One region of the Priestia sp. 10L35 genome, then DNA from elsewhere that is predicted to be linked to it. Evidence: riboswitches for the same ligand, from Rfam matches in the RefSeq annotation. Region 1 holds a riboswitch; each other region holds the start of a gene.
What was found. A riboswitch is a leader RNA that binds a small molecule or an ion and turns the genes downstream of it on or off. The one in region 1 is predicted to bind thiamine pyrophosphate.
Positions count from the first base shown of each region.

Region 2: linked by a shared signal. The riboswitch ahead of AC1DEF_RS24400 (thiamine phosphate synthase) and the one ahead of AC1DEF_RS19035 (acetylornithine deacetylase) in region 1 are both predicted to bind thiamine pyrophosphate.
Region 3: linked by a shared signal. The riboswitch ahead of thiM (hydroxyethylthiazole kinase) and the one ahead of AC1DEF_RS19035 (acetylornithine deacetylase) in region 1 are both predicted to bind thiamine pyrophosphate.

Region 1 is NZ_JBFTKA010000005.1:148,487-155,827, reverse strand. Features, by position in the region: gene murQ (N-acetylmuramic acid 6-phosphate etherase) at 1-590, shown strand, start outside; gene AC1DEF_RS19050 (MurR/RpiR family transcriptional regulator) at 603-1,457, shown strand; gene AC1DEF_RS19045 (PTS transporter subunit EIIC) at 1,546-2,907, shown strand; gene AC1DEF_RS19040 (MupG family TIM beta-alpha barrel fold protein) at 2,904-3,914, shown strand; TPP riboswitch at 4,130-4,232, shown strand; gene AC1DEF_RS19035 (acetylornithine deacetylase) at 4,347-5,624, shown strand; gene tenA (thiaminase II) at 5,630-6,301, shown strand; gene AC1DEF_RS19025 (ABC transporter ATP-binding protein) at 6,294-7,058, shown strand; gene AC1DEF_RS19020 (ABC transporter permease) at 7,055-7,341, shown strand, end outside.
Region 2 is NZ_JBFTKA010000009.1:58,179-65,519, forward strand. Features, by position in the region: gene gpmA (2,3-diphosphoglycerate-dependent phosphoglycerate mutase) at 86-811, shown strand; gene thiD (bifunctional hydroxymethylpyrimidine kinase/phosphomethylpyrimidine kinase) at 842-1,651, opposite strand; gene AC1DEF_RS24380 (thiazole biosynthesis adenylyltransferase ThiF) at 1,674-2,693, opposite strand; gene AC1DEF_RS24385 (thiazole synthase) at 2,690-3,457, opposite strand; gene thiS (sulfur carrier protein ThiS) at 3,463-3,666, opposite strand; gene thiO (glycine oxidase ThiO) at 3,663-4,790, opposite strand; gene AC1DEF_RS24400 (thiamine phosphate synthase) at 4,774-5,397, opposite strand; TPP riboswitch at 5,519-5,620, opposite strand; gene AC1DEF_RS24405 (hypothetical protein) at 5,783-5,998, opposite strand; gene crcB (fluoride efflux transporter CrcB) at 6,046-6,435, opposite strand; gene AC1DEF_RS24415 (fluoride efflux transporter FluC) at 6,436-6,852, opposite strand; gene AC1DEF_RS24420 (amino acid ABC transporter substrate-binding protein) at 7,176-7,341, shown strand, end outside.
Region 3 is NZ_JBFTKA010000002.1:646,990-654,330, reverse strand. Features, by position in the region: gene AC1DEF_RS09310 (MFS transporter) at 1-921, shown strand, start outside; partial or broken gene AC1DEF_RS09305 (exosporium glycoprotein BclB-related protein) at 1,004-1,897, opposite strand; gene AC1DEF_RS09300 (S-Ena type endospore appendage) at 2,097-2,480, opposite strand; gene AC1DEF_RS09295 (S-Ena type endospore appendage) at 2,618-3,460, shown strand; TPP riboswitch at 3,553-3,661, shown strand; gene thiM (hydroxyethylthiazole kinase) at 3,735-4,541, shown strand; gene thiE (thiamine phosphate synthase) at 4,555-5,199, shown strand; gene AC1DEF_RS09280 (pyridoxamine 5'-phosphate oxidase family protein) at 5,227-5,655, opposite strand; RNA gene ssrS (6S RNA) at 5,803-5,980, opposite strand; gene AC1DEF_RS09270 (hypothetical protein) at 6,090-6,710, opposite strand; gene AC1DEF_RS09265 (helix-turn-helix transcriptional regulator) at 6,864-7,316, shown strand.

The sequences.
Region 1 (7,341 bases):
AAGCATTTGTTAAAGCAGTTGAAGGTGCTGAAGATAACGAAGAATTGGGAGCAGCAGATTTACAAAAAATTCATTTGAATGAACGAGACACAGTCATTGGAATTGCTGCAAGCGGACGCACTCCTTATGTGATTGGTGCATTAAGATATGCAAAATCTGTAAAAGCTAAAACGGTGGCGCTGTCTTGCAATGGTAATTCTCTTATTGGAAAAGAAGCGGACCATAGTATTGAGGTGATAGTAGGTCCGGAAGTGCTAACAGGTTCCACAAGGTTAAAAGCAGCAAGCGCTCATAAAATGATTCTCAACATGATTTCTACAGCGGCTATGATCAAAGTAGGAAAAGCGTATGAAAACTTAATGATAGATGTTCATGTGAGTAATGAAAAGCTTAAAGAACGAGCAATAGGTATTATTTGTAAAATTACGGGTGTTTCTTATGAGCAAGCAAGTCGAACGCTTGAAGAAGCAAATAATGAGGTAAAAACAGCAGTGGTTATGATCAAAACAAATGAAAATTATGACACCGCGAAGATGTTACTGAATAATGCGGACGGTTATGTGAGAAAAGCGATTGAACATTACGTATAAAGGAGAGAAACGATGTCAACAGGCGGATTAACAATGATTAAAAACACGGTGGCTAAGCTTCCTGATTCGGAGAGGAAAATTGCTGAATATATTTTAAACAACCCGCATACTGTGGTAAACAGTACGGCTGGGGAACTAGGTAGACTAGCGAATGCGAGCAGTGCTGCTGTTATTCGTTTGTGTAAATCTATCGGGGTTAGCGGGTTTCAAGAATTAAAGGTAAGAGTAGCCGGTGATTTAGCTAGAGATACGGAGCAAGGATACCGCGATATTGAAACAAATGAAACGATTCAATCTATTGTCAAAAAAACGGCAAGCAACAGCATTCAAAGTCTAAGTGATACGGCCGAGCTTGTGAATTACAAAGAAGCAGAGCGGGCTGTTTTGGCGCTGATTGAAGCTAAAAACATTCATTTTTTTGGAATCGGTGCTTCACATATTATTGCTATGGATGCGCAGCAAAAATTTCTTCGAATTAATAAAAATGCGACTGCTTTTGCAGATAGCCATCTAGCAGCTACACTTATCGCAAATGCAAGTAAAGACGATGTAGTTGTGGGCATCTCTTTTTCAGGGGAGACTCCTGAAGTAAGCAATGTCTTATCTTTAGCTAAAAATCGCGGAGTAAAGACGATTAGCTTAACCAAGTACGGACAGTCTACCGTTTCGTCTTTAGCTGATATTTGTTTGTATACGTCTTATTCTCAAGAAGCGCCGTTTCGAAGCGCAGCTACATCGTCTCGTTTAGCCCAGCTTTATGTGATTGATGTGTTATTTTTAAGTATTGCAGCGCAGCAGTATGACCAGACGATTGAGTATATTGATAAAACAAGGGATGCCATTCAGTTTTTGAAAACTAAGAAATAAAAAAAGAAAACGATTACAAAAGAGGGTTTTGTGGTCTGTTTCCTCAGTACCGTGTCCATCTAAGAGGAAAATACAAAGGGGGATTAACATGTCTGTAGATAATCATCAATTAGCAAAGGTTATTTTGGAGATGCTTGGGGGAGCATCAAATATTGAAGCGTATACGCATTGTATGACTCGGCTGCGCGTGACTGTAAAAGATGATTCAATTGTAAAAAAGGCAGATATACGAAAGCTTGAAGGCGTACTTGGATTAGTTGAAGAAGAAACGCTGCAAATCATTATTGGTCCTGGAAAAGTAAACAAAGTAACAGAGGAATTTGGAAAGTTAATTGATGAATCTGGCGGTATTAATTTAGAAAATCGTGCGGCTCAGCGGAAATCGGAGCTGAAAGAAAAAAATGCAACGCCGTTTAAGCTCTTGCTTCGCCGAATTGCGAGTATTTTTATTCCGTTAATACCTGCTCTTGTAGCATCTGGACTTATCACCGGAGTGACAAAAGCAGCTGTTCAAGCGAAGTGGCTTCCGGCAGATTCACAGATTGCTATTCTTTTAACCGTTATCGGAAGCGGTTTATTTGCTTATCTTGGTATTTTAGTAGGTATTAATGCGGCAAAAGAATTTGGTGGTTCGCCGGCTCTAGGAGGCTTAGCCGGTATTTTAGTCATTAATCCTACCGTAGCTGATATTAAACTTTTTGGTGAAGCACTTTTGCCGGGACGGGGCGGCTTAATAGGCGTATTGCTTGCAGCAATCTTTATGGCCGTAGTGGAAAAACGAGTGCGTAAATTTGTCCCTCAGTCACTGGATATTATTATTACACCGACCGTTACGGTGTTAATTACAGGCATTATTACGTATGTAGTGTTCATGCCAATCGGAGGTTTGATTTCAGATGGAATCACAAAAGGCCTTTTAGGAGTTTTAGAGGTTGGAGGAGTTGTAGCAGGCTTTGTTTTAGGAGCAACGTTCTTGCCGCTTGTCATTACAGGACTGCATCAAGGTCTTACTCCTGTTCATTTAGAGCTTATCAATTCAATTGGAGATGATCCGCTTCTTCCTATACTAGCAATGGGCGGAGCCGGTCAGGTAGGTGCTGCTTTTGCTATTTATATCAAAACGAAGAAAAAACGTTTAAAGCGAGCAATTGGAGGCGCTCTTCCTTCAGGGCTGCTTGGAATCGGAGAGCCGCTTATTTTTGGAGTCACACTTCCTTTAGGGCGTCCATTCTTAACCGCTTGTCTCGGAGCTGGAATCGGCGGAGCGTTTCAGGCGCACTTTCATATTGCAACTGTAGCGGTGGGGGTATCAGGTTTACCGCTTACGTTTTTAGTTCATGCGCATCAAATTCTTCTTTATTTACTTGGATTAGTTGTTGCTTATGCAGCAGGCTTTGTTTGTACCTATTTCTTTGGATTTAACGATGAAATGGCGAGGGAGTTTGAATGATCGGTATTTCGTTTTATTTAAATGATAGTGATGCCCCCGAAAAATTAATAGAAGCGAGTGAGTGCGGGGTTACACGTGCATTCACTTCGCTTCACATTCCAGAAGAAAAAGGGGATTTGGCTGAACGGGCAAAAGAATTGCTTCATGTGGCTAGAGATTGTGGAATAAGCGTGTATGCAGACGTATCTAAGCATACGCCAGTTCATTTAGGTATTGAAAGCCTTATGTCGCTATCTTCACTTGGCGTATCTGGTATTAGACTAGACGATGGCTTTAGCGCAGAAGAAACTCTTTCGCTTGCGAATGAATTTTATATTGCTGTTAATGCAAGTACGTTATCCAAACAAGAAATTGAAGCACTCTTATCTGCAGGTCTTCATCATCATCAGCTACTTGCATGGCATAATTTTTATCCGCGGCCTGAAACAGGGCTTGAAGAAACGTTTTTTCAACAGCAGACAGATTTATTTAATGAACTTCGTATTCCAGTCTGCGCTTATATTCCTGGAGAAGACGAAAAAAGAGGCCCTATTTATCAAGGTCTTCCTACTAGAGAAAAAGACCGTAATAGATGTCCTTTTACCTCTGCAGTAGATTTATACGGATGCGGAGTAGCAGAGGTTTATATTGGAGATCCATGCGCCGGTTCAAGTTTATTAAAGCGTTTGGTTCAATATCAAGAAAGCCGTATTATTCCGCTGCGCATTCGTTCACCTCATATAGAGGGAACATACAGCGTGCGTCCGGATGTATCAAAAGACGTTCTGCGTTTAGTTGATACTCGATCTGTAAAACCAGTACCGCCATTTCATACAGTAGAGCGCAGAATGGGAGCAATTACAATGGACAATGGTGGCTACGGACGTTACAGAGGAGAGGTTCAAATAGCTAAAACGAATTTGCCTGCAAATGCTAATGTGAATGTGATTGGGTATGTAATAGAAGAAGATCATGAGCTGCTTTCGTTAGTGAGACCGGGGCAAAAACTTGAGCTTGTCACTGTCTAAATGGAAAAACCGCGTATTTTTAAAAAAGCCGCTAACTAGTAAGCTTATAAAAGTAAAGAGCACACACTGCTTAAAAAAGGTGTGTGCTTTTTATTTTACTAAAAAGGAAACTATTTTCATTGCTGAATCATGAACCTTTCTATTGAATAAAACGCTTTACTATGATAAAACTATTACAGGTAAACATATGATAATCGTTTAATTTTATAGAGATACAACGCCACTAGGGGTGCTTTCTAAGCTGAGAGAGACGAGAAGTCTTAACCCTTATAACCTGAACTAGGTAATACTAGCGTAGGAAAGAGGTATTGTAATGGATGTTTTGTATGGTATTTCCTTACGAACTCGTTATAATAATTTTTTGTATATAAACAAAAACACTTCTTTCCTGCGAAAGAAGTGTTTTTTTATGCGTAAAGGAAGGTGTCATACATGGAAGAAACAATTGATTTGATTGTCAAACAGGTAGAGGAGCGCAAAGGGGAGCTAATCCAGTTAGTAAAAACGCTTGTTTCATATAAAACGCCGGCGCCTCCTGCACGAAATTCTCATGAAGCGCAGCGTTACGTAGCAGATTTCCTTAAAAACTGCGGTTTTTCCATCGATATGTGGGACTTATATTCCAACGATCCCATCGTAGTAGGTACGTTAAAAGGACAAAAATCAGCTGACTATCAAAGCTTGATTATTAACGGGCATATGGATGTTGCTGAGGTACAAGAAAATGAAAAGTGGGGGACAAATCCGTTTGAAGCTGTGGTAAAAGACAATATGATAATCGGACGCGGAGTTGCTGATATGAAAGGCGGCTTGGCAGGAGCATTATTTGCAGTGCAGCTTTTAACGGAAGCAGGAATTGAACTGCCGGGAGACTTGATTTTTGAATCCGTTGTAGGAGAAGAAGTGGGAGAAGCAGGTACGCTGCAATGCTGTCAGAAAGGATATACAGCTGACTTTGCGCTTGTAGCCGATACGAGTGATTTACATATTCAAGGTCAAGGCGGAGTAATCACAGGATGGATTACGATAAAAAGCAGCAAAACCTATCATGACGGTACACGCCGAAGCATGATTCATGCTGGAGGAGGGCTGTTAGCTGCGAGCGCTATCGAAAAGATGGCAAAAGTGATCGGAGGGCTACAAGAATTGGAGCGCCACTGGGCTGTTACAAAGAGCTATCCAGGATTTTTGCCAGGAACAAACACGATTAACCCAGCAGTAATCGAAGGCGGAAGGCATGCTGCGTTTATTGCAGATGAATGCAGGCTGTGGATCACCGTTCACTATTATCCTAATGAATCATACGACCAAGTATCAAAAGAAGTGGAAGAATACATTTTAGCTATTGCAAAAGCAGATCCATGGTTAAAAGATAATCTGCCAACCTTTGAATGGGGAGGCACATCAATGATTGAAGACAGAGGAGAAATCTTTCCGTCATTAGAAATTGATGAAGGTCATGCAGGAGTGCAGCTGCTTGCACATACTCACGAACAAATTGAAGGGAAAAAGCCCCCAATCGATGTGTCAACTAGCGTAACAGATGGCGGTTGGCTAGCTGATGCGGGAATTCCGGCAGCTATTTATGGTCCGGGAAATTTAGCAAATGCACATGCTGTGAATGAACAATTAGATATGAATCAGCTTATTCAATATACAAAAGTGATGGTGCAGTTCATTTATACGTGGCTGCATACGCATAAGGAGTGATCATCATGAAATTTAGTGAACGATTATACGAAAAGCTGCAGCCTATTTGGCGTCAAAATCATAATCATCCCTTTGTACAGGGAATGGGAGACGGAACGCTTGAAAAGGAGAAGTTTCGCTTTTACATGATTCAAGATTACCTTTACCTAATTGATTATGCTAAATTATTTGCGATTGGAGCCATGAAAGCTACCGATGTTCAAACGATGGGGAAATTTGCTGCACTTTTGGATTCTACATTAAACGAAGAAATGAGCCTGCACCGTGAGTATGCCAAGAAATTTGAAATCAGCGAAAAAGAATTAGAAAAAGCGCAGCCATCTCCTACAACGCTTGCATACACACACTATATGCTGCACGTTGGTCAAAGCGGAACATTAGCTGAATTAGTGGCGGCTCTTTTGCCTTGTATGTGGAGCTATTGGGAAATAGGAAAAGAACTCAGTGAAAAGCCCGGAGCTAACAATGAGTTTTATCGTGAGTGGATTGAAATGTATAGCTCAGAAGAATTTGGAGAACTAGCGACATGGTGTATTAATTTATTCGACTCACTTACTGAAGACAAATCAGAAGCGGAGTTAGAAAAGCTCGAAGAAATTTTCTTAAATACAACGCGTTTTGAGTATATGTTCTGGGATATGGCTTATAACGAAGCGATGTGGCCAATTCATGAATAAGTCTGTGTTATCTTTTCAAAACGTCAGTTTTACGTACAAAAATGGTGATCAACCGATTTTAACATCATTAAACTTAGACGTGAAAGAAGGCGAGTTTGTCAGTATAGTTGGAGCGAGCGGTTCTGGGAAAAGTACGTTGTTTCGTCTCATTACAGGTCTTGAACAGCAGAGTGAAGGCGATATCGTGATTAACGGACAGTCTTATGAAAAGCGGCTTGGAAAAGTAGGCTACATGCCGCAGCAAGATTTGCTTCTTCCGTGGCGCACGATTTTAGACAATGCAGCGCTGCCGCTTGAGCTTCACAATGTGTCAAAAGCAAGTGCTCATAGGCAAGTATCTCAGCTGCTCGAAGAGTTTGGTTTAAAAGGGTATGAAAATCGTTTTCCAAGTGATTTATCTGGAGGGATGAAGCAGCGTGTTTCTTTTCTGCGAACTGTATTAAGCGGTTCTAACGTACTGCTTTTAGATGAGCCTTTCAGTGCGCTTGATGCCATTACGCGTTTGTCGATGCAAGAATGGCTGCTTGAACAATGGCAAAAGCGTAAGCACACCATCTTATTTATCACTCATGACGTAAACGAAGCGCTTTTTTTATCAGATCGTATTTTTATCTTTTCAGACAAGCCGGTAAGTCATCTTGAAGAGATTCAAGTGCCGCTTAGCAGACCTCGAACGCAAAAAGATTTGAATCAACAGCGTGTGCTTGACGTAAAAGATTATTTAATTGAACAGCTTAGATCGAAGGTGAACACATGAAAAAGTACGGAGCTTCAGTGATATTAGTAGTCATTTTACTGGTTGCTTGGGAAATTGGAGCACGCATTGTAAACTATCCGTTTATTTTACCAACGCCCACCGGTATTTTAACGAAGCTTTGGGATTTGCGAATGGATTTATTGTTTAAGCATTTACCAGCTACGTTATCTATTGTCGTAATTGGGCTGGTTATATCCGTTGTGCTAGGGGTTCTGCTGGCCGTGTGGATGAATTGGAGCTCGCTTATTGAGCGTGCTTTCTATCCGCTTATTATTGCGTCACA
Region 2 (7,341 bases), on a different contig from region 1:
TTTCCCCGGCTTTAGGATAAAAAACTCTTTCCTTCTCATAATAAAAAAGAATAGAGTCCTTAGTCACTGTTGAAAGGAGAACACGATGATAAAACTTGTGTTGATTCGGCACGGACAAAGCGTGTGGAATCTTGAAAATAAATTTACAGGCTGGACGGATGTAGATCTTTCTAAAAATGGATTGCAAGAAGCGCGAGAAGCTGGAAAAGTACTAAAGAAAAACGAATATACTTTTGATATTGCCTATACTTCTGTTTTAAAACGATCCATTCGCACTCTATGGATTGTCTTACATCAAATGGACTTCATGTGGATTCCCGTATATAAATCTTGGAGGCTGAATGAACGGCACTACGGGGCTCTTCAAGGTTTGAACAAAGAAGAAACCGCAAAAAAATTTGGAGAAGAGCAAGTGCATTTGTGGAGAAGGTCGATGAACGAACGCCCTCCTGCTTTAGAGACAACAGATATTCGTTATGAAGCTTCTAACCCTAAGTATAAGGAATTAGCTAAGGGACAATTTCCTGTAACGGAAAACTTAGCCGATACAGAAAAGCGGGTTCTAGAATACTGGGACGAAACTATTGCTCCTTCTATTAAAGCTGGAAAAAAGGTTATTATTTCCGCTCACGGTAATACGATTAGGGCTCTAATGCAGTACTTGGATAACATTTCGCCTGATGGCATTGCGAACTTGAATATTCCTACAAGCGTGCCGCTTGTTTATGAGCTTGATGATAATTTAAAGCCCCTTAGACATTATTATTTAGGCATCGATGGAGAGATTCCTACCCATATTCCTTCTTCATAAAAAACGTGCCTAGATTGTAGGCACGTTTTTTTATATGTTTGAACGAAAGTATTTTCCATACGCCCAGTGATTAGTAGGACCGTGTCCGGAACCAATTTCAAGCGTGTGCTTAATCGCATAGTGAACAAAATCCGAGGCAGTTTGAACTGCTTCAACCACGCTTTTGCCTTTCGCTAGTTCAGCTGTGACGCAAGCAGCAAACGTGCATCCCGTTCCATGTGTATGCTTTGTATTCATCTTTTCATGCGTGATTTCAACGTACTTATGACCATCATACACTATATCAATCATATCTTGATGAGATTGATCATGTCCGCCTTTAATTACCACGTGCTTTACACCTAGCTCATGAATCTGTTTTGCCGCTTCTTTTCGGTCTTCGATCGTGTGAATTTCTTTACCCGTGATGACTTCCGCCTCCGGTATGTTCGGCGTAATGACTTCACAAAGAGGCAACAATTCTTTTAGAGCCTGTACGGCTTCACTTTGAAGAAGAGACTGACCGCCTTTTGCAATCATAACGGGATCAACTACAACATTTTGCAGTCCGTACTGTTTGATTTTACGAGCCACTGCGTAAATAATATCAGCACTGAACAACATACCTGTCTTCACTGCATTAGGAAATAAGTCAGTGGCAATTGAATCTAACTGAGTTTCAACTGCTTCTACTTCTAAAGGATAAACTCCTTGAACGCCAACTGTATTTTGTGCGGTCACAGCTGTAATAACAGACATGCCAAAAACGTCACGCTCTTGAAATGTTTTTAAATCTGCTTGAATGCCTGCTCCTCCACCGCTGTCTGATCCAGCAATGGTTAATGCTTTTGGTACTGTCATGCTTGAAACCTCCATCTCTTTCTTACCCAATATACCGATGATAAAGTGACTTTGCTTCTACTATATCGTTTGTTCCATGGACAAAGACGCGCCCATCTTGAAACATAACTAAACGGTAATCATCTACATAAAAAGAAAGCAGATACGGATTCTGTTCAATTTTATATCCTTTTTCTTTTAATCGTTCACCTAAAGACTGCAGCGGCTGCTTGGCTGATTTGCCCGGACGGATTTGTACCGTGTTTCTTCCGCATAGCACAGCTGTTTTCGTTTGATTTTCATATTGTAAAAAGGGATACGTTTGTTCACTGCCGCATGAGCGGCAAGCAGATTTGCGAAACACGTTCACATTGATGCTCGTATACTCATTTTTCCATACGTCAAACGAAACAAGTTCCCTCCTGAGCGCATTCCAGTCTCCGACTAATATTTTTAACACTTCTGTTACTTGATGAGCGACTACCATTTGGACAGCAGGACTAATAATCCCCACTGTATCACATGTTAACCCTCCAAGCGGTACAGATTCAAGCAAACAGGATAAACACGGTGTTTCACTTGGTATGATAGTATAACTAATTCCATAACTTCCTACACATGCTCCGTAAATCCAAGGAATATCATATTTTTGTGATAAATCATTCATTACAAGGCGTGTGTCAAAATTATCGGTTGCATCAATCATAACATCTACCCCCTCAACAAGCTGTTCTAAAACTTGAGGGGTACCGTCTGCTACGTGCGCTTCTACTTTTACATCGTGATTAATATCGTGAAGCCGTTTTTTAGCGGCAATTGCTTTTGGAATTCTTTTATCAGCATCTTTTTCACTATACAATTGCTGCCGCTGAAGGTTGCTCCATTCTACATAGTCCCGGTCAATGAGCGTTATTTTCTTTATCCCCGCTCGCGCAAGGGCCTCCGCGTTCCCTGTTCCAAGAGCACCTGCTCCTACAATCAGAACATGCTTTTCTTGAATTTGCTGCTGTCCGCCTTTTCCAATAGGTTGAAACAATTCTTGGCGGGAATAACGATTAATCAACCGATACTCATCCCTTCTGTTGGACTGCTTGCCGTTGCATATTGTTTCTTTTCAATACGTCCTGCTTCAAATGCTGCTCGTCCTGCTTCAATCGCTAACTTCATAGCACGAGCCATTTTCACAGGATCTTTTGCTCCTGAAACAGCTGTATTTAATAACACACCATCTGCTCCTAACTCCATAGCTTGAGCTGCGTCTGAAGCCGTTCCAATACCTGCATCTACAATTACTGGAACAGTTGATTGTTCAATGATAAAACGCATGTTCAACGGATTAATAATACCTTGACCTGAACCGATAGGCGAAGCTCCTGGCATAATGGCATGTACGCCTAACTCCTCTAAACGACGCGCAAGTAAAACATCATCTGATGTGTAAGGTAAAACGGTAAAGCCCTCTTTTAACAGTTCTTCACTGGCTTTTAATGTTTCAACTGGATCAGGAAGCAGCGTTTTATCACATCCAATTACTTCTACTTTCACCATGTCACAAAGTCCAGAAGCCTTTGCTAATTTAGCAATACGTACGGCCTCTTCTGCATTTTTTGCTCCAGCAGTGTTAGGCAAAAGAGTGAAACGCTTCACATCAAGCGCTTCTAATAAATTAGGCTGATTTTGATCAAAAATATCCATTCGTCTCACAGCAAATGTTAAAATTTCTGTTTCTGACTCTTCTACCGCTTGACGCTGAGTCGTAAAGTCCGGAAATTTCCCTGTCCCTAATAATAAACGTGAATTAAATGTATATTGTCCAATTTTTAACATACTCTTCATCCTCCTCCGACAAATGAAACAACTTCTAATATATCGCCATCTTTTAAGCATGCATCGCTATGTTCTTCTTTTTGCAAAATGTTCTTGTTTAGCTCAACAATTACCACTCGTTCATGCAGGTTCTGAGCCTGCAACAAGTGCTCGACCGTTTCAATTTCATCTCCAAAAGTAACGGTCTTACCATTAATGATTAGATTCAATGAACTCCCTCCATTACTCTTGTTAGCTGAAATGATGTAAAAAATGAATGATTCAGCTTTTTCCCTAACAAAGCATCAGCCATAATTTTTCCAGTTGCAGCACTTAATAAAATACCGTTTCGGTAGTGGCCAAACGCCATGTGTAGATTCGCTATTTCAGGATGCTCTCCTAAATAAGGCCAGCCATCATTTGTTTGCGGACGAAGACCAGCCCATGCTTTTTCAAATGTGGCTTCTTTAATAGCCGGCAGAAGCGCAGAAGCTTTATTCAGCAAAAATTGAATACCTTGTGCAGAAACCGTCTTGGTAAAATCATGCTGTAGCTTAGTTGCCCCGATTACGATTCTTCCACCAGTCTTAGGCACTAAGTAAAAACCTTCATCTAAAAAAATCGTTTTAGAAAGCAGCGGCTTATGACTTTGAAGAGCAATACACTCCCCTTTTACGGGAAACACCTGACCTACATGTTCAGAAGAAATAAAGCGTTTAGCCCATGAGCCTGCTGCAATAACTACTTTTTCTCCATAAAAAGAGCCTTTGGACGTCTGTACACCTTTTACTGTTTCATTTTCCATAATAAGAGAATGAACGTCACAGTATTCGAATACATCTGCTCCGTGATACAAGGCTCCATGAGCAAGAGCTTGCGTTAACTTAGCCGGAGCTAGCTGGCCGTCTCCCGGTATTGTAATGGCTCCGTATATGTCTGGAGAGAGCCCGGGTTCTAACAAACGCGCTTCTTTTACATCGATCCATCTTACATGTTCATCCCACCGGTGGTGCTGAGCGGCTTTTTTCTTTAATACGTGTGCATCTTCTTCTGTTACAGCGACTTTTAATAAGCCTTTTTGAATGAGCTCTACATCGATGGCCGTTTTTTCTTTTAGTTCCTTCACCAGTTCAGGAAACATGCTTCTGCTCTTAATAGCAAGGTCTAAAAGAGGACCTTCTTCATCAATTTCAGCTTGAGCACCTAAAATACCAGCGGCTGCACTTGAAGCTTCACAACCAATTTGATTGCGTTCAAGAATAGCTACTGACGCTCCTTGTTTTGACAAATGATAAGCGATAGAAGAGCTGATTATACCTCCTCCGATTAACAGTACATCATAATGCTGCTTCATTTTCTCCACCTCCAGATGTCCATATATGAGAATATTGTTTAATCGCTTTGAGGGGATCTTGCGCAAGCATGACACCAGACATCACAGCTATACCGTGTGCTCCTGTTTGAAGCACCTCTTTGGCATTTACAGGTGTAATTCCTCCAATGGCAATAACCGGTATCTGCACAGCGTCTACTACTTCTTTTAGTGCTGCTATCCCTCGACTTTTTAATCCTTTTTTTGAATGTGTTGAATAAATATGTCCGTATAGAATGTAGTGAGCACCATCTTTTTCAGCTTCTAAAGCCTCTTCCACAGAGTGAACTGATTTTCCGACAATAAGAGAAGGAAATGCGTCTATAACAACCGAAACGTCTAAACTATGATAGGCAAGCTGTACGCCTTTTGCTTTTAAAGCATGCGCTACATCAACTCGGTCATTCAAAATAATTTTAGAGCGACAAAATGGCAGGCTTTCTAGTAAACATTGAATCTGCTTTGCCGTTTTCTCTTTTTCTCTAATATGAACGGCGCCCGCAAAAGGCGCGATAGCCGTTAAAATTTTTTGAAGCTCTTCGATTGGCTGCTTATCTGTTGTAATGACATGAAATTTAGGAATATCCACATGATCGAAACCTTTCTATTCAGAATAAAGAGAAATTTCAATCACCTCATCTTGTGTAGAGGGTTTTATTACATACAAAAAACCACTCTACAACGTAGAGTGGTTAGCATGCATCGTTATGTAAACATGATCACCACTTCCCTACGCTGGTCCAAACCAGATCAGGTTCAAAGGGTCCGAAATACATTCGTCTCAGCTTCAAAAAGCTCCCCTAGTGATTGCTATTTATTGATTTTGTTTTCGCACTTAAAATTATAACACAACTAGATGTAAATACAATATCTCTTTATGCTCTTACAGCTCTCTTCTTTTTATAGATGTATCTTTTAAGCTTCTTTAGTAAGTAAGAGGCCCGGCGCACCGCATCATTCTGCTTTTTATATGGTTAGTAATCGGTATAGTCGTCAAATTCTTCTTTGTCTTTTTCCTTTTTCCGATCCCATATAAACAGCAGGAGTAACATAATAAAAGTTAGAATATAAAAACCGTAAAAAATAAATGCCGCGACAACATTTATAAATAAAAATAAAAAACCGATGATCTGACCTGCAACAGCTACAATCAACAAAATGTATTTCCAAACTTCTGCTTTTCTATCCATTCTCTACTTCTCCGTCTTTTTGTTTTTCCCTACTAGAAACGTTCTCTTTACTTAAATAAAAACGTTCCTGCCAGTAAACCGACTGTAAATAAACCAACTGTTCCAAATGCTGAAATCCCCACATACGCCAACATTTTTCGATAAGATTTTTCTCGAATTAACTGTACGGTTTCCACACTGAACGTTGAAAAAGTGGTAAAGGCACCAAAAAACCCAATGCCAATCATTAAAAATATTGAATCATCATAAGCATGACTCGGAACCTTTCCATAATAACTACCGTAAAAAAGACCAAGGCCAAACGCACCGAGCAAGTTTACAAACAGCATTGATACTGGAAAAGGAGGGTTTGAAACTATTTTTGTAACTTTTAAACCCAAAAGATAACGGCATATCCCTCCAGCTGCCCCGCCAAGTGCCAAGCTCACTATGCTCATTTACTTCACCTCATGTACTTTCACTAAATTTTCCCCTGCCGCTTCACCGCATAGATAGCCTGCTAAAGCAAGAAGGATTCCACCTACTAAAGAGACAATTACATAAATGGCTCCCCAAAATAAATGGTGCTGAGTGAGAGAAATGACGTCTCCTGCAAACGTTGAATACGTTGTAAAACCGCCGCACACGCCAACTCCTAGTCCAAGCTTTATCCATTCTTTTGGCTTTTTCCACACAAAAAATCCTGTTAATAGGCCTAGTATGAAGCTTCCTAATAGGTTTTCAATTACCGTTCCTATTGGATAGCCCGTGTATAATAAGGAAAGATTCAGCAAATAACGTGCATATGTACCAGCGATAGCACCAAAGGCAATTGAGATTAAGTTTATGGCTTTCATCATATCGCTCCGTTTCATAAATTCTTCTTTAAGTGTACCATAAGGAATTTATTTCTACCTTAACATTTAACTATATGTTTATTGCACCAAAAGTCATGAAAAAATGAAAGAGAAAATCGTCGCATGAAACTTCCTTTTTACTCCTCAAATCTCCCTTAAAAATCCACTTAATCCAAATTTTAAAATCTTTCTGTATCCTTATGACAAACCGTGTATAGAAGGTATATTTCCCTTATTTTAAGTCACATTAATCGTATAAGTTTTTTTTGTTGACTTTTGCTGTGTTCTTGTTTAGTATCACAGAGTATCATTTCCTATCAGAATACTAGGGGGTTTAGAAAATGAAGAAATTTGCTGCACTTTTGTCGCTACTATTAGCTTTCACAGTTGTGCTTGCCGCATGCGGTTCTAGCTCAAAAAATGAAGCAAACAATGGAGACAATAAATCTTCACAAGAGGATTTATATAATAAAGTGAAAAAAGATGGCGTATTAACAATTGGAACTG
Region 3 (7,341 bases), on a different contig from region 1:
TTATTTGTATCGAGAATGTTAGGCGGGGTCGGGGCCGCGCTTATTATGCCTGCTGTTATGGCCTATACAGCGGACGTGACGTCTGCTAAAGAACGTGCTAAAGGAATGGGCTATGTGACGGCGGCGATTACAACAGGATTTATTATTGGACCTGGTATTGGCGGCTTTTTAGCTGAATACGGCATGCGTGTACCATTTTATATGGCCGCAGTAGCAGGCGGCTTGGCTGCAGTGATTACGCTTTTTGTTTTGCCAGAGTCTCGTCCTGTACAAAATCATGCTGTTTCAAACAATGAGAATCCAAAAGAAGATCGGCTGCTACTCCAGCTTATGAATTCCTATAAAGAACCTTATTTTTTAAGTTTAATTATTGTTTTTGTGACATCGTTTGGATTATCCAATTATGAAACGATTTTTTCGCTATTTGTTGATCATAAATTTAGCTTTACGCCCAAAGATATTGCGTTTGTTATTACGTTTGGCTCTATTGCGGGGGCCGTAGTGCAGGTTACGATTTTTGGCTGGATTTTAAATAAGTTTGGTGAAAAAAGAGTGATTTCGTTTTGCTTGATGATGACGGGACTTTTTATTTTACTTACGCTGTTTGTGCACACGTACTGGCTTATTATTGTTGTGACATTCATCGTCTTTTTAGCAACAGATATTTTACGTCCGGCAATCAGCACGCAAATGTCGATGATGGCACAAGACGACCAAGGGTATGTAGCCGGACTAAATTCTGCTTATACAAGTCTTGGGAATATTATTGGACCCGTTGTAGCAGGCTTTCTTTTTGATATAAACATTAATTATCCGTACGTATCGGCTGCACTTGTTCTGCTGCTTTGTTTTCTTTTATCTTTAGGGGCAGGGAAAGATCGAAAAACAGCTGTGAGAAATCAAACCGTTCAAGAGAAATAATAGGTAACGAAAAGCTAGTAACATATAAAAAACGAAAACCCACTGTTAATTTCAGCAGTGGGTTTTCGTGGTTTTCTTATGATCAGGCAATCGTTATCCCCGCACTGGCATAACCTGTAATAGTGTTAACTAAGGAAAGACCTGTAGCAGTTGCTGAATACACCATTAATAATCGATTTTGGGATGTAACAGGTATATTTAAATTTTGAGTGATTCCGTTTATAGTAGTTCCGATGGCAATTGTTCCTGAAAGCGTTAAGTTTACTGATGCTCCGGGAACAGGTGAAAAGATATTATTCGGAGTTGTTGAACGGTATAGCTGGGCAGTAATCGTTACTGTAGTACCCAATAAGCTTAAACCTAATGTTGTACTAAAATAAGCTGCGATGGCTGTAAGAGTGCCATCTCTAGGAACTGAAAATGCAAAGTTAAGAAGTGTCCCGCTTGCCCCGGTAAGATCAATTGTTCCTCCAACGATAGAAACTCCTGAAACAGAGTTTCCAAATCCTATAAGTCCATTGGTCCCAACTAGCCCCCCTACAATAGTAGTAACGGTTATAGTTGTACCTGATGCATAGGGAATCATCGCACCTCCAATGGCAATTCCCGTAGCTCCAGTGACGCCGGTAGCCCCAGTAACACCGGTAGCCCCAGTGACGCCGGTAGCCCCAGTAACACCGGTAGCCCCAGTGACACCGGTAGCTCCGGTAACACCGGTAGCCCCAGTGACACCGGTAGCCCCAGTGACACCGGTAGCCCCAGTAACGCCGGTAGCTCCGGTAACGCCGGTAGCCCCAGTAACACCGGTAGCTCCGGTAACGCCGGTAGCCCCGGTAGCCCCAGTAACACCGGTAGCCCCAGTGACACCGGTAGCCCCAGTAACACCGGTAGCCCCAGTGACACCGGTAGCCCCAGTGACACCGGTAGCTCCGGTAACGCCGGTAGCTCCGGTTATTCCGTTGCAAAAACAGCTACCGATTGGTCTAGAATTGCAGCATTTGTCGTCCATTTTGATTACCTCTTTTAATTTATATTGAAAGAAAGGTTATTTATTATAACGTATTCAGTAAGTTTATTTATATTAAGAGCATAGGTTTATTTAAATGGGCTTTATGTAATTGCAGATAAGGTGGTAGTCACTGCAAAATTAATATTCTGCAGTGATTTTAAACAACTTAATTTAATGTATATCTTACTACAATATCTAGGTTAGCTTTTGCTGATGCGGTTTCAGGTGGGATTGGACCTGTAATAGAAATAGATCCTAAATTATCAACAGTTCTTAGTAAAGATTCACCTGGAGCAATTTCAAGATCAGGACCTATAATGTCTGTTCCTGCTGCATTTGTAACAGTTACTGTAAAAGCGACTGTTCCAGTGTTGCGTAGAACAAAAGAAGCGACCACTGACTCGTTTATGGCTTGGTAAACAACAACTGTATTATCAGGAGCAGCGGCAGGAGCAATTGTAAACTGAGTACATAATTGATCCTTCACGTATTCCGTTTGGTTAAAACAATTTCCCAAAATCGCTGAGTTACTATCTGAGTTACATCCCATTTATTTCACACCTTCTTTTATTTTTTATAGTTTATAAAATGAGAAAACTATTTTTTGGTGCATGTTCACGGGACTTTATTCATATTTAAATTAAAATAAACATAATGTAAATATAAAAATATAAATGAGGTGGGAGTATGGCTGAATCCCCACTTAATCATAGGCATATTGCGATTTCAACACCTGTCGTACAAGATTGGATCCAAACATCATCGGAGATCAAATTTCAAGAAGAATTTCAAGAAGGGGTTCCTGCAGAAGATATAATTTGTAGTGATTTTTACGTTAATCGATTCCAAAATTCTAACTATATACTTTGGAGAGCAGACAACATATCTGGAATTAGTTGTACACTTAATCTTACCATAGATAAGTTAAATACAAACAAGCTGCTATTGGATATTAATGAAGGAGAAAGATTTATTATTCTTCGCAAAGGAGCTCATACTTTAACGCTTAGTAACGTCTTTAGTATTTCAATTCAAAAGCAAAAAGGAGATATGTACAAAGGTAAATGTAGTATTCAATTAAATTATCTTCTTCCCGCTAGTGAAATTGATTTTTCACATAAACCAGTATGCCACCTAGTAAAAGACAAAATAAAGTATACAGAAGTTTCGGCTGTTAACAACCGTAAAAGTCGCATGGTACAAATTGATGATAAAACTGTCACGTTAAAAAATGTTCATATTCTTATTGAAGGCTTTATAGAAGTAAAACTAAAAAAACAAAACGGTACTTTTTTTTCAACACATGTATATTTTGACGAGATTCTTTCAGTATGGTTGTGTTTGTCTGAAAATAGTAAAGTTGAGTGTGAATTGGCAAGTTCTCATTGCGAATGTTTTGTGTTTAAAAAGCAACAAAAAAGAAACTACAGTTTTTTTGCTATTGTATCGCTTTGTTTGAATGTTATCGCAACAGAGGATGCCGTGATCTGTATTAACAGTAAAGATCTTCAAAGTAGAGATGAAATTTAATCCATATGTAAGATGTTGAATAGTCTCATTAACGCTCAAAAACAGTAAAACGGTTGCAAATAAAAAAGGTTAATAGTAAACTTTAAACGTAACAAGAATAGTATGGGAGCTTGCGCGGGGCAGGCTGAGAGTACAGGGACGCCTGTTGACCATTTGAACCTGTTGGATAATGCCAGCGCAGGGAATGTGAGTACATACCAAAGCACTTTGCGCATGCAAGGTGCTTTTTTGTCTTTTTTGCAGTGTTAAAACTAAATGAAAAGAGTGAAAAAACATGGATATTAGTAAAATTTCAGCTCAATTAGAGAAAGTAAGAGACATAAGTCCGCTTGTTCATAATATTACGAATGTTGTGGTAACCAACTTTACAGCAAATGGACTGCTTGCACTAGGAGCTTCACCTGTTATGGCTTATGCGAAAGAAGAAGTGGCTGACATGGCACGAATCGCCGGAGCGCTTGTCTTAAATATGGGTACACTGACGGCTCAGGAAGTAGAAGCGATGAGAATAGCAGGAAAATCAGCAAATGAAAATGGCGTGCCGGTTATTTTCGATCCTGTAGGAGCCGGAGCGACACCGTTTCGTACAGAAGTAGCACGTCAGCTTGTAGAAGAATTAAATATGGCAGTTATTCGTGGTAACGCTGCTGAAGTTGCGAATGTAGTAGGCGAGTCATGGCTCATTAAAGGCGTTGATTCATTAGAAGGGCAAGGAGACGTCATTGAACTTGCTGAGAAAGCAGCGAACAAATTAGATACGGTGATTGTTATCACGGGTAAACAAGATGTAATCACAGATGGAAACAAAACGTATACAGTAGACAACGGTCACCCGTTATTTACGAAAGTGACGGGGACTGGATGTCTGCTGACATCAATTATAGGAGCTTTCGCTGCTGTAGAAAAAGAATATGTCGAGGCAAGCGTTGCTGCTTTAAGTTTTTACGGAGTGGCGGGTGAAATCGCCGCAGAGAAAAAAGGTGAAGAAGGGCCGGGAAGCTTTCAAATTGAGCTGTTAAATCAGCTTCATCTTTTATCTGGGCAGGATATTGAATCATATGCAAGAGTACATCAACGTTAAAAGGAGCCGGAAAATGACAAATGAAGAAATCAAAAAGTTGCTGCAAGTTTATTTTATAATGGGCAGCAATAACTGTACAAAAGATCCGAGAGAAGTGTTGAAAGAAGCAATTGAAGGCGGAGTTACTGTGTTTCAATTCCGTGAAAAAGGCGAAGGTGCCCTAACAGGAGAAGCGAAATATCAGCTGGCGAAGGAACTTCAGCAAATTTGTCAGCAGCACAGCGTTCCTTTTGTTGTGAATGATGATCTTGACTTAGCGATCCGCTTACAAGCAGATGGCGTTCATATTGGACAAGAAGATGAAAAAGCTCATATTGTTCGAGAGAAAATAGGAAAAGGAATTGTAGGCGTCTCTGTTCATAATGTACAAGAGCTGCAGCAAGCGATAAAAGACGGGGCAGATTATGTAGGAATGGGACCTGTTTTTCCTACTTCTACAAAAAAAGACGCAAAAGCAGTGCAAGGTACAAAGTTAATTGAAGAAGTGCGAAACCAGAATATTGACTTTCCAATTGTAGGAATCGGCGGGATCACGCCTGAAAATGCCAAACAAGTAGTAGAAGCAGGTGCAGATGGCGTTTCTATTATTACCGCGATTAGCTTAGCAGCGTCTCCAAAAGAAAAAGCAGCTCAATTGAAAGAAGCGGTAGGAAAATAAAAAAAGCGCACAGTGTGCGCTTTTTTATTATAGCTGAACAGTTTGAGGAGTTTCTTCGCCTTCATTCATAAAGCGAATTTCGTTCGGCGTAATTTCAAGAACAACATACTCAGGGTCATTTGGACCGTCAAACCATTCTTTCATGTGATCATTCCATATACGCCCTTTTAATTGATCACCAGTACGAAGAACAGCTGTACCAGATAATTCTAAGTATTGATCGCCATATCCTTCGCCGCTGTAGCCCAATAGTACGTGCACGTTCGGATTGGCTTCGATTTCCTCTGCCTTATGTGTATTGATATTTGTTGGTGTGTAAAGAGCGATACCATCTTCATCGCTAAAGAATGTCATATAGCGAGAGTGGGGTTTGTTGTTTACAACTGTGGCTAATGTTCCTACACGATTTCCTTCTAATACTTCGTTTACTTTTTTAGCAATTTTTTGTTCATTCATTTTATCCATCTCCTTTATTACTTTTTATGTTCCTCAATCGAAGATAAATAAAACATACATGTCTAAAAAAAATATAAGTTAACAATAAAATAATTATGTAAACTATTAAAATGAAAAATAAAAAAAGCTAGCTACAGCTAACTAAAAAATAAGCCCGCACTGCCGTAACCCTAAGTGTCTTAAATACCCAGATCTACTAGGTGGGTGCCCTCATAGCCGGGTTTAGCGTCCCAAGAAGGGCGTGCTATCTGCAGCTAAATTTTGAGCTCCCTTTTAACACTCAAAGGTTTAAGACAACATGAGTATACGCACAGCGCAGGTATGTATAACAAATGTAAATAAAATGCCGATATATAAATGTTTTCTAATTAATCAACTTTCATCGTACAAGAAATGATTATAACGGAATAATGAATGGAACGCAAGACTTTTATTTAAAGTTTTTCTTCTCTAACATCTTGGCGGGGAAACAGCAACAAAATAAGAAAAGGGCCCGCAACTGGAATGAAACATAAAAGAAGGTAAGGGCGGGATGCTATCCTTTCTTTTGTCATAACGGAGTAAGAAAGCCACGTTAAAACAAAAAAATCAGCGGTCATCACGCTAACAAGCTGTGACTGCATAAAAGCATCTCCATAAGCTTTTATTGAACCTAAGGATAGTCCGTATGCGTAACCTGCAATCGTGAGCGCTAAGCATAATCCAATCCATAGACGAGAAGAAATGATAGCAATGAAACGTGAAGGAATACGCGAACATGTTCGAACTTTTTGTCCTTTCCAATGATAATAGAACAAAAGAGAAAAAGCTCCAAGCGCAAATGATAGAAGAGAAAATGGCCATCCAGGCAGTTTGTATGTATCTTTTTTACAGATCATTACCATAAACAATACTGGGAAAAGTCCTAAAAAAGAGAATACCATAACCACGAGCGGATCTACCTGTTGAAAATTTCCTGTGATAAGATTTTTAAACAGCAAATCATTACCGGCGCTTGCTCCTGGAGCTAGCAGCAAGGCGTATAGTACAAGCATAGCCCATACAATGATATACATATTCTCAACTCCTTTTACTTGTTTTAGTGTACAAAAACCATTTCAGTATATTTCCCCGTCTTGTGACGAAGGGAAACGCTTGAAACTCTTCTTTAATTAGGTGTAATATTACACTAAAGAAATGTACGTGTATAGAAAGAAAGGGCTGTGAAAATGAATAAACAAGAAGTAATTAAATCAGTATCGGATAAAATACGATTAATTCGTTTAGAAAGAAACTATTCACAAGACAGAATGGCTGAAGTCATTGGTATTTCTAAAAAAACATTGGTTCAAATTGAAAAAGGGCGCACAGAAGCAGGGTGGACGACCACTGTTGCAGTATGCGGTTTGTTTGGTGACAGTGAAATCCTTCAATCGGTTTTAGGAGACGTTCCTTTAGAAGTAGTAGAAATCATTGCTCATAACGGCGTATCTTCTCCAAAAGATAAAACGCTCGGAGGAAGAGTATGGTGGAAAGAAATTCAAAAAGAAGGCTTTTTTCGTCTGCAGCAAAATATGATTAGTCAGCACTATCGCATTTTAGATGACCAAGACTATCGATGGTTTAGTTCATTTGATAAAAGCGAAGCGGTAAAAAGGTTTGAACAATTAACGAATGAATAAAAAGAGGCCGGGACATAACAAAATC